4 regions of the Aeromicrobium sp. A1-2 genome follow, and region 1 is predicted to be linked to each of the others. Evidence: predicted binding sites of a transcription regulator. Region 1 holds the regulator's gene; each other region holds the start of a gene.
The links. Region 1 encodes LexA, which represses DNA repair genes until DNA is damaged. Its sites were predicted from a motif close to TCGAACANNTGTTCGA; they were not measured.
Positions count from the first base shown of each region.

Region 1 (3,677 bases):
GCAGCAGCACCCTGACGGCCGCCGGCGCGACCCTCGACGAGATTCACGCTCTCGTGACGCAGCTGGCCTCCGCCGACTAGAACAAGCGGCCCACGACGAACGCGAGGACTCCCACCACCACGACGAGTGCGATGACGCCGCTGACCAGGGCGACGTTCGGCCCCCGAGAGCCCGGTAGGGTGCGCTCGCCGAGGTCGACCTCGAAGTCGGGCAGCAGCAGCTGGAGATCGACGTCAGCGGCATCGGACTTGCCGGACGCCGCCAGCAGCGCGCGGGCGGCGGCCTCGACGCCGGACAGCTCGAGTGCCGAGGTGGTGCCGACGTCGCGGACCTCGATCGACCACCCGTCCGCGGCGCGGGTGCCCACGACCAGATAGCTCATCGCGCACCGGCCTTCTTGAGTCGGCGCGCTCCGAGGCGGCGCATCATCGGATCCGCGTACATGAATCCGGCGGGCGACAGTGTCCCGATCCGGCCGAGCACACCACGCCAGGCCGGGAGCGTCCGGTAGACGCGTCGGGTGCCGAACATGTCGACGAGCTCGCGTGCCACGTGGGCGGGAGTCAGCATGACTCCCGCGGCCAAGGCTTCGCGCGCTCCACCGTCGACGTCGAATCCGTCGACCATCGCGGTGTCGGTGCCATCGGGACACACCGCGTGCACCCCAATCTTGTCACCGCGCAGTTCGGCGGCCACGGAGGTTGCCAGCGAAAGCACGGCAGCCTTGGTCGCTGCGTAGACGCTCAGGCCCGGGACCGGTGCGTGCGAGCTGAGCGACGCGAGGATGCCGATCTCGCCACCCTTGACGCCACCCACGGCCTGTCCGCGGAACGTGTCGGCCGCGGCGCGTACGCCCCACATGACGCCCAGCACGTTGACGTCGACCATCGTGCGAACCTGGCTGATCGACAGTGCGGTCAGCTCGCCGTCGATGCCGACACCGGCATTGCAGACCCACGCCCCCAGTGGTGCGATCTCGCAGGCGCGGGCTGCAACGTCGCGGTTGGCCTCAGGGTCCGTGACATCGAGCACGAGACCCAGCGCTGCGCCGATCTCGAGGGCGGTCTGCTCGGCCGCAGCGCCGTCGACATCGGTCACGACGACGTCGTACCCGCGGCCCATGAGCTCGACGGCGATGGCCCTACCTATCCCCCGTCCGGCTCCGGTCACGACGGCTGATCTGGGACTTCCGGGCTTCACGAGGGGCTTCGACACTGCACCAACCTAGATGCGCCGCCCGCGACACGCCATCGAACATATGTTTGAACTGGGGGCGTGTTCGGGGTTAGTCTTCGATCATGAGTGATGACCGCAACGCCGAAGTCACCGAGCTCCCGGACGGGCCGGCCGACTCGACCGGGCTGACCGCCCGCCAGCGCAAGGTGCTGGAGTTCCTGCGCGACGAGATCGAGACCCGAGGCTACCCGCCCAGCATGCGTGAGATCGGCGCAGCCGTCGGTCTGACCAGCACGTCTTCGGTCGCGCACCAGCTGCGCGCGCTCGAGGCACTCGGCTACGTCAAGCGCGATCCCAACCGGCCGCGGGCGCTGGAGATCTTCCTGCCGGACGTCATGGCCGCTCGCCGCTCGATGAGCAGCTCACCCGAGAGCACCTTCGACGAGACCGGCATCGGCGATGCCATGCCGATCGCAACCAATGTGCCGCTGGTCGGTCGCATAGCGGCCGGTGGTCCGATCCTGGCCGAGGAGCGGGTCGAGGAGATCTTCCCGCTGCCCAAGTCGCTCGTGGGCGACGGCACCCTGTTCCTGCTCGAGGTCTCCGGCGACTCGATGATCGACGCAGCGATCTGCAGCGGCGACTATGTCGTGATCCGCCAGCAGCCCGACGCCGAGAACGGCGAGATCGTCGCAGCGATGCTCGACGGCGAGGCGACGGTCAAGACGCTGCAGCGCAAGGACGGCCAGGTCTGGCTGCTTCCGCACAATGCCGACTACTCCCCCATCGACGGCACCCACGCCACGATCCTCGGCAAGGTCACCGCGGTCCTGCGCCGCGTCTGACCCTGTTCGTCACGCGGTGGGACGAGTACGGGCGTCCCACGCACTACGGACCATCTCGATCAGCGAGTGGCGCATCTGCCAGTCGAGGTCGCGCGCCGCGATCTCCCCGGACGCCACGATCCGCGCGGGGTCACCCGGCCGACGGTCGCCAACCTCAGGCTCGAACGGGATGCCGCTCGCCTGGGCCACCGCGTCCATGATCTCGCGCACCGACACACCGTCGCCGCTGCCGAGGTTGTAGACCGGCTCGAGCCCGACGCCCGCGAGCAGCTTCTTCGCCGCCACGACGTGCGCCTCGGCCAGATCGGCCACATGGATGTAGTCGCGCTCACAGGTGCCGTCCGGTGTCGGGTAGTCAGTGCCGTTGATGCGCGGCGTCCGCCCCTCCACCAGCGCCTCGATGACCAGTGGGAACAAGTTGTGCGGGCTGGTGTCGTAGAGCTCAGGCACCGCCGAGCCGACGACGTTGAAGTAGCGCAGCGATGTGTGATGCAACGGGAAGGCACGCGCCGCGTCTCGCAGCAGCCACTCGCCGATCAGCTTGCTCTCGCCATACGGTGACTCAGGCGCGGTCGGCGTCGCCTCAGTGACGATGTCGACGTCGGGCGTGCCGTAGACCGCCGCGCTCGAGGAGAACACGATCTTGTCGACGTCGGACTCGTGCATCGCCTGCAACAGGCTCACGGTGCCCTGCACGTTCTGCTCGTACGTGTGCAGGGGACGCTGCACCGACACCCCGGCGTACTTGAACCCCGCGAGGTGGACGACGGCCTCGATCTCGCGCTCGACCATGACCTTGGCCATCAAGGTGCTGTCGAGGATCGTCGTGTCGACGAAATCGACCTCCGCCGGGACGAACTCGCGGTGCCCGCTCGAGAGGTCGTCGACCACGACACACTCGAGCCCGGCCATGCTCAGTGCCCGCACGACGTGCGAACCGATGTATCCGGCACCGCCGGTGACGAGGACGCTCATTTCACCAGCGTGCCAGCAAGGCGGCCGGCCTGTGAAGCGAGGGTCTGCCGGGGTCGCCGAGCCTCACGCGTCAGCACGAGCGGCCTCGTCAAGGCGGCGTAGTGCGGCGAGGGCGATCTCACGATCGGTCGTCCGCCACATGTCCGGAAGGGAGGCGGCCAGGAACGAGCCGTATCGGGCCGTCACGATGCGGGGATCGAGGATCGCGACAACACCCTTGTCGGTCGCGCGCCGGATCAGCCGCCCCGTGCCCTGCGCCAGCAGCAGTGCCGCGTGACTGGCGGCGACGCTCATGAACCCGTTGCCGCCACGCTTCTCGACCAACCGTTGGCGGGCGCTCATCAGCGGGTCGTCAGGGCGGGGGAACGGGATCCGATCGATGATGACCAGCTGACAGGTGTCGCCCGGCAGGTCGACGCCCTGCCACAGGCTCAGCGTGCCGAACAGGCACGTGCTCGGCGTCTCGGCGAAGCGTCTGGCGAGCTCGGGCAGCTGGGCGTCGCCTTGGCACCAGATGTCGATGTCGGGCAGTCGTTCGCGCACCTCTTCGGCCGCCTTCTCCGCGGCCCGACGCGACGAGAACAGGCCGAGAGTGCGGCCGCCGGCTGCCTCGACCAGTGAGGTGATCTCGGCGAGCTGTGCCTCCTCCAACCCGTCGCGGCCCGGCAGCGGCAGGCCCTT
Region 1 is NZ_CP027482.1:1,695,614-1,699,290, forward strand. It holds gene C6I20_RS08205 (hypothetical protein) at 77-382, opposite strand; gene C6I20_RS08210 (SDR family oxidoreductase) at 379-1,215, opposite strand; gene lexA (transcriptional repressor LexA) at 1,299-2,021, shown strand; gene galE (UDP-glucose 4-epimerase GalE) at 2,031-2,996, opposite strand; gene C6I20_RS08225 (ATP-dependent DNA helicase) at 3,060-3,677, opposite strand, start outside.

Region 2 (3,677 bases), 690 kb from region 1:
GGAGGAATCGTCGATGCCGGCCCGACCACGAACCCGGCGGCACAGTCCCCGACGATCCCAGACGCTCTCGCCCGACCCGAATCCGCCGATGACGTCGTCGTTGGCCATGCATCGTCCCCGGACTCCACGCCGTCCTGCACCAGGGTGAAATCGCTGCCGCCCGCCGTCTCATGGTCGATTCCTTCGTTTGGAGAGTCGACCTGGAAGTACGAAGCATTCATGCCGTGGCGGGGCAGTTTGCCCGGAGACCAGGGTTTTCCCTACCTACTTGGCGACGCCCACGCGTTGAAGCATCCCCGCGAGAGTCTCGGTGATGTCCTCCTTCCCCGGGGTGCGGCGGACGAAGTTGTGAAGGTCACGAATCTGGTTCACGGCATTGCCCCGGCGCAGCTCGTACGAGCCCAGCCGCTGGAGGTCGAGCGGCTCGTGAAACGTCGGGAAGCTGTCCAGCCGGTCCACCGCGGCGAGATTCGCCATCGTGCGCAGGCATTTGAGGCAGCGACAGCAATTCATCGTGGCGAATTCCATGTAGCAGACACGAAGGTGCCGCTGAGCAACCGGGTTGTCAGCGATCAGCGACGTCTTCAGTGCACGGCCAGCCTCGGCGCCGTCATGTTCGACGATGAGTCGGCGGGTGGACCAGAGATCGTCGAGCAGGGGATGCGAACCCCACTTCTGGCCGGTCGCGTAGCTGTGGGTCGCGGGCACCAGAATCCGATCGATGACGGGAGAGAACAGGGTCCCGAGGCTGGCGAGGGCCGCGCCGTGGGCTTCGCTGCCCCAGCGGGTGTCTGGCGCCAGGAACTTTCGGATCGTCGTCCTGGCGGTGAGGAGCTGCTTGCCGCTCTCTGCGGCGACCTGCTCAAGCAGTGAAGTAGTGCGCTCGATGGCCGCAGTCTCACGCAACGGCACGTCTAGACCGAACCCATAGACGATCGCTCCGACGCGGTCCTGGTTCTTGGTCAAGCTGTAGAAGGAGTCCACGCCGCCGGTGAAGCACGTCCCCGTCAACCGCTCGGGAGATGCGAGCAGCCGCCGGCGGTTGCTCTGAGCGGGAGGTGCCTGCACCTCCACGCGCTTCATACGCCGCGAGTACCACGTCGTCAGGATGTCCTGAACACGGTTGATCGCGACGGCACGCTCGGAAATCGGATCAGTGAGCTCAAGGTCCTCACCACGGCGCATCGCCACCACCAGCATGGTCGGCAACCAGATGTCGCCCTTGTTGGTCTTCACGAAGGGGATGTTGTCCCGAGTCACGAACGTGAGATCGCGATGAGTGCCGTCGGAGAACGTCGCGCGCACCCGGGTGCGGTGGCGGCCGTCCTTGAGAACGTCCTGCTGCGTTGCTCCTACCTTCATGGTCACGGGCCAAAGATAGAGCAGCAGATGTCCCGTTTGTTGGGAATTTGGAACGCCGCCCCATCGGCAAGCTGGGCGCAGGCCAGGAAGGACTCACCCTTCTGCGGTCGACCAGGACAGCCATGGTTGCGACCGACGAAAGCAAGTGGGCGAAGAGGGACTCGAACCCCCGACCTTCCGGGTGTAAACCGGATGCTCTAACCAACTGAGCTATTCGCCCTCAGGACCAGCGGAACGATACCGCAAGCGCCGGCAACCACCCTCATCCACAGGGAGCCGGGACAAAAAGAACCGCAGCTGCCAAGGTCTCGGGTCCCTGGCAGCCGCGTGGGCTTAATCAAACCTCACGGGCCGTCGAGCGCGCAGGTTATTGCGGAAGATTTCAGGAAATCTCAGCCAACGCCGCGCGATAGGCCGACAGGTCGCGCGCATCGGGGATGCCGTTCTCGATTTTCCAGCGCAGGATGCCCTCGCGATCGATCACATACGTGCCGCGATTGGGGGCTCCGGCACCCTCGTTGAACGTGCCGTACACACGAGAGACCTCCCCGTGCGGCCAGAAGTCGCTGAGGATCGAGAACTTGTATCCGTCACGATCCGCGAATGCGCGGTTGGAGAAGAAGTGGTCGCACGAGATCGCCAGGATCTCGGCGCCATCGGACTCGAAGTCGCCGAGGTTGTCGCGGAGCTCGCAGAGCTCACCAGTGCAGATGCCGCTGAACGCGAACGGGAAGAACACCAGGACGACGTTCTTGTCACCTCGGAATGACGAGAGCGAGACGTCCTCGCCGTGCTGGTTCTTGAGGGTGAAATCAGGGGCGGCAGAGCCGATGTCGAGAGTCATGCGATCAGCCTAGGTGCGACCACCCGAGGCGGCTTGCCGGAGGCTGCGCGCAGGATCGAGCCACTGGAGGCGCGCCTCATATCGCACTGGAATAGCAACATATTTCAGACTATTACTCCTTGACGCCGCCGCTCCTTCGATGCTAGAATCGAACATACGTTCTAGTCGCTGCGAGGATCATGTCTGCCGCTCTCGCCACCCCCCTCCCCCACCCGCTAACGCGTGGTGTCGAAGACATCGGCGGCGCGCTCGACCGCATGCCGATCGACGCGTGGGAAAACCTCGAGCCGGCCACGATCGCCGCGCTGAGCGAACGACTGATGCGGATCGAGGCCCGGGTCAGGGCGCAGCTCGTGGCTGCTGCCCGATCGCTCGACCACTCCGACTACGCGAAGCGCAAGGGCGCAACCTCGACCGGAGCGATGCTCGCCGGGGCATTCGGCGGTGACCGTCGTTCGGCCGAGTCGGCTGTGCGCATGGGCGAGACGCTGCGGGCAGCGGGCCGCACCGAGGACGCGTTGGCGCGCGGAGACATTGGTGCCGCTCAAGCTGCGATCATCGCCGGAGCCATCTCCGACCTGCCGGACGACACCCTCGACGAGCACAAGCACCGGTGCGAGGACCGGCTGATCGGTGATGCCTCCCGGCTCAGCCTCAAGGACCTGCGGTCGAGGTCATTGCGAATCACCGATCAGTTCAAGCCCAAGCCTGAGGTCGACGCTCACGAAAACGAGTCGCTCGAGTCCCGGGAGAAGTCAGCTTGGAAACGGTCGGAATTCTGGATGGTCGACAACCGCGACGGCACCCACCGGGGCAGCTTCGTCCTACCCGATGCCCAGGCCGACATGCTCCGCACCGCTATCGAGGCGATCTCCGCCCCACGGCGCGATCATCTTCACGACGCGACTCCAGCCGCGGCGTCCTACTACGACCGCGACCTCATCGCGCGCACCCGCCAGGGCCTCGGATTCGCCGAGCTCTGCGGCCACCTGCCGGCCGACCAGCTGCCAGGGCGTGGCGGTGTCGGCGCCACCCTCATGGTGGCGCTCGACTATGAAACCCTCGTCAACGGTGTTCGAGCCGCAACCCTCTCGACCGGCACCCGCATCTCTGCCGGGCAGGCCCGTCAGATGGCCTGCAACCTCGGACTCATCCCGCAAGTCTTCGGAGGGGCGTCGCTCCCCCTCGATCACGGCGCCGAGAAGCGTGCGTTCACGGTCGTCCAGCGGCGCGCCATGGAGCGTCGCGATGGCGGCTGCTCGTTCCCGGGCTGCGACCGCCCACCCGGATGGTGCGAGGCACACCACGCCAGGACGCCGTTCGCAGTCGGGCAGACCACAATCCTGGCCGAAGGCGTGCTGATCTGCGCACACCACCATCGCACCGTCCATCAGGACGGATGGGCGATCCGATTCTCGGATCGCGACGGTCACCCCGAATATCGCGCACCGAGATCAACGATCTGGCGGCG
Region 2 is NZ_CP027482.1:1,005,931-1,009,607, reverse strand. It holds gene C6I20_RS04945 (hypothetical protein) at 1-108, opposite strand, end outside; gene C6I20_RS04940 (hypothetical protein) at 265-1,368, opposite strand; tRNA gene C6I20_RS04935 (tRNA-Val) at 1,509-1,582, opposite strand; gene C6I20_RS04930 (peroxiredoxin) at 1,745-2,206, opposite strand; gene C6I20_RS04925 (HNH endonuclease signature motif containing protein) at 2,386-3,677, shown strand, end outside.
Region 2: the regulator LexA is predicted to act here: its motif matches at 2,355-2,370, upstream of C6I20_RS04925 (HNH endonuclease signature motif containing protein).

Region 3 (3,677 bases), 660 kb from region 1:
CACCGCGCCACGGGAGGATCTGGAACGTCGACGGATCCGGCATCGCGAGCATGTCCGACTCATGGACCCGGGCGAAGCCCTCGATCGCGGATCCGTCGAAGCCGATGCCCTCGGCGAAGGCGCCCTCGAGCTCGGCCGGCGCGATCGCGACCGACTTCAGGGATCCCAGCACGTCGGTGAACCACAGACGCACGAACCGGACGTCACGCTCCTCGAGGGCGCGCAGTACGAAGTCTTCCTGTTTTCCCATGCCGCCAGTGTGACGAAGCCGTGTTACGGCCGTGTTTCGGGGTCCATCCGCGAGCGCCGACACGGAGTTTCGGCCGGACGCGGCCACTCCCGACATGGCGATAGTCTCGTGCCGTGCCCCAGATCCGTCTCGCCCTCGCCCAGGTCAATGCCACGGTCGGTGACCTGGCCGGCAATGCCGACATCGTCGTCGAGCGTTGCAAGGAAGCCGTCGCCCAGGGGGTCCACCTCGTGGTGTTCCCCGAGATGATGCTGACCGGCTACCCGATCGAAGACCTCGCGATGCGTGCGTCGCTGATCCGGGCCTCGCGCGCGGCTGCCGAAGCGCTCGCCGTACGGCTGCAGGACGAGGGCTGCGGCGACCTCGCCGTCGTCGTCGGGTTCCTCGACCAGGCCGAGGGGGTCACCGAGGGGCTCGGCATCCCCAAGAACGCACCCACCAACTCGGTCGGCGTCATGCACGGCGGCCGGATCGTCGCCCGGCAGGCCAAGCACCACCTCTGGAACTACGGCGTCGGTGACGAGATCCGCAACTTCGTTCCCGGCGACACGATCAACATCGTGCAGATCGGCGGCATCGACGTCGCGCTCGCGATCTGCGAGGACTTGTGGCGCGACGGACCCTCTGCAGCGGCGAAGGCTGCCGATGCGGCCCTGCTGGTCGTGCCGAACGGCTCCCCCTACGAGGCCGACAAGGACGACGTACGCCTCGAGCTGTGCGCCCGACGTGCCGCCGAGGGCGACTGCGTCCTGGCGTACGTCAACCTGGTCGGCGGGCAGGACGAGCTGGTCTTCGACGGCGACTCGATCGTCGTCGACGCAGCCGGCTCGGTGCTGGGCCGGTCCGGACAGTTCCAGTCAGAGCTGCTCGTCGTCGATCTCGACCTGCCGGCCGCGACTCCCACGATGCCCGACGTCAACGAGCGCTTCGGCGGACTGGCCATCAAGCGAACCATCGTGACGTCCGAGCCGTTCGCCGCATACGAGCCGCTGCCGACGATCCACCACGAGCGCATCTCCCGGCACGAGGAGATCTGGACCGCGCTGGTCACGGGGCTACGCGACTACGTGCACAAGAACGGCTTCGCCTCGGTGCTGTTCGGCATGTCCGGCGGGATCGACTCGACACTGGTGGCGGCGATCGCGGTCGACGCGCTCGGCCCCGAGAACGTGTTCGGGGTGTCCAACCCCAGCGCCTGGTCGACCGATCACTCCAAGTCCGACGCTGCCGAGCAAGCCCAACGCACCGGGCTGTCGCTCGACACGATCCCGATCGCGCCGATGTTCGACGCATACCAGGAGTCGCTGCACCTGGACGGCCTCGCCGAGGAGAACCTGCAGGCCCGTATCCGTGCGGTGATCTGGATGGGGCTTTCCAACCAGCACGGCCACCTGGTTCTGGCGTGCGGCAACAAGTCCGAGCTCGCGACCGGCTACTCGACGATCTACGGCGACGCCGTCGGCGCGTACGCACCGATCAAGGACGTGCCCAAGACCCTGGTGTGGGAGCTGGCCCGCTGGCGCAACCAGGCCGCGACCGATCGCGGCGAGGTTCCGCCGATCCCCGAGGGCACGATCACCAAGGAGCCTTCGGCCGAGCTCCGTCCCGGTCAGCTCGACTCGGACTCCCTGCCGCCGTACGACCTGCTCGACGCGGTTCTCGACGCCTACGTCGAGCGCGATCTCGGCTCGGCTGCTGTCATCGCCGAGGGCTTCGAGCCCGCCCTCGTCGAGCGCGTCATCATGCTGGTCGACCGCGCGGAGTACAAGCGCCGTCAGTATCCGCCGGGACCCAAGGTCTCGCGCCGCAACTTCGGCCGCGACCGGCGCGTGCCGATCACACATCGCTGGCGAGAGAAGCTGTAGCCGGGTCTTGCTGGCGATTCTTCCAATCGGTGCTGACACGCACTTTTTCTCTCTGATTGCAGCGAATGCCTCTTGCACTCGAACGCGTGTTCGAGTACGATGGAGGTATGAATCCGGAACCCACGATCGCGGCGATGCGCACTGCCGCTCAGGCGCTGCGCACAGGGGATGCCAGGGACCGGGCGCGCGCGATCCAGGTGGCGCAAGACGCCCTTGATGCTGCCAAGGCGGTCGCTCTGGCCGAGATCGACGCAACGAAGGACTACGAGATCGACGGTGCCTCGACGTTGAATGCCTGGGTCCGCAACCAGTTGCGGCTCAACTCGGGCCAGGCCACCTCGCTGGTCAAGAACGTGGTCGCTCTGCGTGACCTGCCGCTGATGGCCGGCGCAGCCCTGTCGGGGCAGATCAGCGCCGCCCATGTGCGGGTGTTCGTCTATGGGTTGGCGCATGTGGGGTTGGAGCCGATGCGCCAGTTCGAGGACGTGTTCGTCGACGTCGCCCGCAACCATGATCCGGCTGAACTGTTCGAGACGGTCAAGCATTTGAAGGACACGATCCATCCCGAGGATCTGGACGATGCGTGGGAACGGGGCATGGACAAAGAAGACATCGCCGTCGACGCTTTGCCCGACGGCTGGCACGTGACTGGTTTCCTCAACACGGTCACCGGGGCGAAGTTGAAGAAGGTCCTGGACTCTGTCTCGGCACCGCACGATGCCGAGGACACCCGCACCGGTGCGCAGCGTCGGGTCCAAGGTCTGGATGACCTGTTGACCGACATCCTGGGCGACGGGCTCCCCTCCGACAAGGGCGTCAAACCGCACCTGTCGGTGTTCGTGGACGCCGACACCTTGGAAGCGGCTGCTTCGCATGTGAAGGCCACGACCGAGAACCCACACCTGATCCCGACCACATGCCGCCAACACGGCCGGCGAAGCTCGCCGGCCACGGTGCGATCGGACCAAACCTGTTGATGTACTTCTTGTGTGTCAGTGACTTCACCGCATTCCTGATGAAGGACGGCGGCAGCGACCGCCAGGCTCAGATCCTCAACGCCGGGACCGCGAAGTACCAACCGAACCTGCTGCAACGCAGGTCGGTCATCGCCCGCCAGCACGGTGTGTGCGCGACGCCGGGCTGCCACCACACCCACCTGGAGATCCATCACAGCATCTGGTGGTCGTTGGGCGGACCGACAGACCTCGACCTCCTGGTCGGACTCTGCACCAGATGCCATCATCTGCTGCACCGTGGTCGTCTCAACATCACCGGCAACGCCGTCGACGGATTCACCTTCACCACCAAAGCCGGCCGCACCCTGCGCCGACGCCGACGACGAAGCAACTACCGCCAAGCCGCCTGACCACACGCCCGGCGGCCCACCGGCACGCCCGAACCGGCAGCATGGACACACAAGCGGGCTTGGCCGCTCGAACTCGTCGGGCGGTGACTCAGTTGGCCATCCCGCGGCTGCGCGGTGAGCTGCTAGGGCATCCGAGCTCGGATGGGCGAGAGATCCACCGATCCATGACGTCGGCTCGACGCAGCGGCCCGCATCG
Region 3 is NZ_CP027482.1:1,031,847-1,035,523, reverse strand. It holds gene C6I20_RS05090 (glutamine synthetase family protein) at 1-250, opposite strand, end outside; gene C6I20_RS05085 (NAD+ synthase) at 364-2,115, shown strand; gene C6I20_RS05080 (DUF222 domain-containing protein) at 2,223-3,092, shown strand; gene C6I20_RS05075 (HNH endonuclease) at 3,092-3,481, shown strand.
Region 3: the regulator LexA is predicted to act here: its motif matches at 2,194-2,209, upstream of C6I20_RS05080 (DUF222 domain-containing protein).

Region 4 (3,677 bases), 1.4 Mb from region 1:
CGCGGGTGAGCGGGGACTGCTGGTGCATGCCGGCGATGCGGTGTTCGACGCGAGCTCGTACGCGGCGACCTCGCCATCGGGGACGCCGCTGACCAAGGTCCGCCGGATGCGGGCATTCGAGACGGCCATGGCCGAGGACCGCAAGAGGATCACCGGCAACCACGCGGCACTCCGCCTGCTCAATGACGAGGACGGCATCACCGTGCTCAACGCCCACGACAAGCGAATCTTCGACGACCTCGTCTCCGCCTGATGGGCCGTACTGGTCAACGGCTGCGGCAGCGCACGGTCAGGTCGATGAAGCAGAGCGCTGCCAGCGGACGGACCAAGGCCTCTGCGACCCGCCGAGCACTACGTCACGGCCGGCGGTGCGCTTTCGTATGCGACGAGGCCGAGGCCGCGGCTCGGCGCGGTGAGACCGCGATCGGCTATCGGGTCTCGGCGGAGTCCGACGATCCGGAGTCGGCGTACGGCGTCTACGTCAACCCGGCGAAGTCTGCGCTGTTCGCGGTCACCCCGGCCGACCGGGTGGTCGTGCTCGCTGAAGGCTGAGCCTGGGGTGACCAGACGCACGTGATCTGGACATAGCGATCCGGAGGATGACTCCGTATGGTTGGTTGCGCGGAGCAATGATCTCGGTCCGCGCCCAACCGAAGAACATCTCTGGAGTATCCCTGTGTCCACGTCGACCCGACGCACGCATTACTGGCTGACCTTCGTCGTCCTTGCCGTCGCGGTGTCGTCGTACTCGCTCATGCAGTCCTTGACCGTCCCGGTGCTGGCCGAGATCGAGCAGCAGCTCAACACTGACCAGACGACCGTGACGTGGGTCCTGACCGCCTATCTGATCTCGGCGTCGGTGTTCACGCCGATCATGGGCCGGCTCGGCGACGCGTACGGCAAGCAGCGCCTGCTCGTCCTGTCGCTGGTCGCGCTGTCGCTCGGCTCGCTCCTCGCTGCGTTGGCGACCAGCATCGGTGTGCTGATCTTCGCCCGGGTCATCCAGGGCATCGGCGGTGGCGTGCTGCCGCTGGCGTTCGGCATCATCCGCGACGAATTCCCCCACCACAAGGTCGGTGGGGCCGTGAGCGTCGTGTCCTCGCTGCTGGCCGTCGGCTTCGGTGCCGGCATCGTGCTGGCCGGACCGATCGTCTCCGGACTGGGCTATCACTGGCTGTTCTGGCTGCCGTTCATCGTGACGCTGGTCGCCGCCGTGGCCGCGGTCTTCCTGGTGCCGGAGTCGCCGGTCCGTACGCCGGGCCGCATCTCGTTGCTGCCCGCGGTGCTGCTGTCGTCCTGGCTGATCGCCCTCCTTCTCGCGCTCAGCGAGGCGCCCAAGTGGGGCTGGGGATCCTCGCGGACCATTGGGCTCCTGGTGCTGTCGGCCGTCCTAGTCGTGACGTGGATCCGCGTCGAGCAGCGCTCGGCCTCCCCCCTGATCGACATGCGGATGATGCGCCTGCCGGGTGTGTGGACGACGAACCTCGTGGCCCTGCTCGTCGGCGTCGGCATGTACGCGTCGTTCGGGTTCATCCCGCAGTTCAACCAGACGCCGACCGCCAACGGCTACGGATTCGGGTCGAGCGTCACAGACTCGGGCATCCTGATGCTGCCGTCGGCCATCGCGACGTTCATCGCCGGACTCATCGCGGCATCGATCGCGCGGCGGGTGGGTCCCAAGGCCGTCGTCGTGTTCGGCGCAGCCCTCGGCTCGGGTGGCATGTTCATGCTGGCGTTCTTCCACGCCGAGCGGTGGCAGGTCTACGTGTCCAACGGGATCGTCGGCCTGGGCATCGGCCTGGCGTTCGCCTGCCTCGCGGGCCTGATCGTCGGCGCGGTTCCCCCGGAGCAGACCGGCGTCGCCAGCGGCATGAACGCCAACATCCGTACGATCGGCGGCTCGATCGGCACGGCGATCATGGCCAGCATCGTCACGGCGCACTTCCTGCCCAGTGGCTTCCCCAAGGAGATCGGCTACACGGCCGGTTTCGCACTGCTCGGTGGCGCGCTGCTGCTCGCCGCGCTGGCGGGCCTGGCGATCCCGCGTGTCTCCGGCAAGCAGTACGAGGACGACCTCGAGCAGGAGCCGTCCGCTGGATCTGTGCGTGAGTCGATCGACGCCTAGGATCACGGTGTGAGCCACTCCGCCACCTTCTTCCGCGACGGGTCGGGCCGACTCGTGCTGTTCCAGGCGCCCAATGCCGCGATCTGGGTCTTCATCTTCGCCACGGTCGCGCGCTGGAGCCCGTACGACGGACGCGATGCCGAGCTGCGCTGGATCGGCTCCGGCGCGCTGGTGGTGTGGGGTCTGGACGAGCTGTTGCGCGGAGCCACTCCGTTCCGGCGAGTGCTCGGCGTGGGTGTCCTGGCCTGGCAACTGTGGCGACTTCTCGCCTGACGTACAGTCCTCGTGGCCATTGTTGCACTCGGCTCGGACATCCATAATCTGCTTGAATTTCAGTGGAAAAGTCTTGTCTTCGAACGTGTGTTCGAGTAGTATGGAGGCATGAATTCCCACCCGACGATCGACGCGATGCGCACCGCCGCGCAGGTGCTGTCGTCGGGTGACGTGCGGGACAAGATCCGGGCGGTCCAGTGCGCGCAGGACGCCTTGGATGCGGCCAAGGCGATGTTGCTGGCCGAGCTGGAGGCGTCGAAGGATTACGAGATCGATGGCGCGTCGACGTTGAACACGTGGGTCCGCAACCAGTTGCGGCTCAACCCGGGTCAGGCCACGGTGTTGGTCAAGAATGTGGTTGCTTTGCGGGACCTGCCGCTGATGGCCGGCGCAGCTATGTCGGGGCAGATCAGCGCCGCCCATGTGCGGGTGTTCGTCTATGGACTACGCCATGTGGGGTTGGAGCCGATGCGCCAGTTCGAGGACGTGCTCGTCGACGTCGCCTCCCACCATGAGCCGGCCGAGCTTTTCGAGGCCGTCAAACACTTGAAGGACACGATCCATCCCGAAGATCTCGACGATGCGTGGGAGCGGGGCATGGACAAGGAAGACATCGCCGTAGACGCCCTCCCCGACGGCTGGCACGTCACGGGTTTCCTCAACACCGTGACTGGCGCCAAGCTCAAGAAGGTCCTGGACTCCGTGTCGGCACCACACGATGCCGAGGACACCCGAACGGGTGCGCAGCGCCGGGTCCAGGGGCTCGATGACCTGTTGACCGACATCCTGGGCAACGGGCTCCCCTCCGACAAGGGCGTCAAACCGCACCTGTCGGTGTTCGTGGACGCCGACACCTTGGAAGCGGCTGCTTCGCATGTGAAGGCCACGACCGAGAACCCACACCTGATCCCCGACCCGATGCCCGCCACCGAACCCGCCAAGCTCGCCGGACATGGCGCGATCGGACCAAACCTGTTGATGTATTTGCTGTGTGTCAGTGACTTCACCGCGTTCCTGATGAAAAACGGCGGCAGCGACCGCCAGGCGCAGGTGCTGAACGCCGGCACCGCGAAGTACCAACCCAACCTGCTGCAACGCAGGTCGGTCATCGCCCGTCAACACGGGGTGTGCGCGACGCCGGGCTGCCACCACACCCACCTGGAGATCCACCACAGCATCTGGTGGTCGTTGGGCGGACCGACAGACCTCGACCTCCTGGTCGGACTGTGCACCCGCTGCCATCATCTGCTGCACCGTGGTCGTCTCAACATCACCGGCA
Region 4 is NZ_CP027482.1:3,055,486-3,059,162, reverse strand. It holds gene C6I20_RS15060 (MBL fold metallo-hydrolase) at 1-253, shown strand, start outside; gene C6I20_RS15055 (hypothetical protein) at 298-552, shown strand; gene C6I20_RS15050 (MFS transporter) at 677-2,125, shown strand; gene C6I20_RS15045 (hypothetical protein) at 2,135-2,398, shown strand; gene C6I20_RS15040 (HNH endonuclease signature motif containing protein) at 2,507-3,677, shown strand, end outside.
Region 4: the regulator LexA is predicted to act here: its motif matches at 2,478-2,493, upstream of C6I20_RS15040 (HNH endonuclease signature motif containing protein).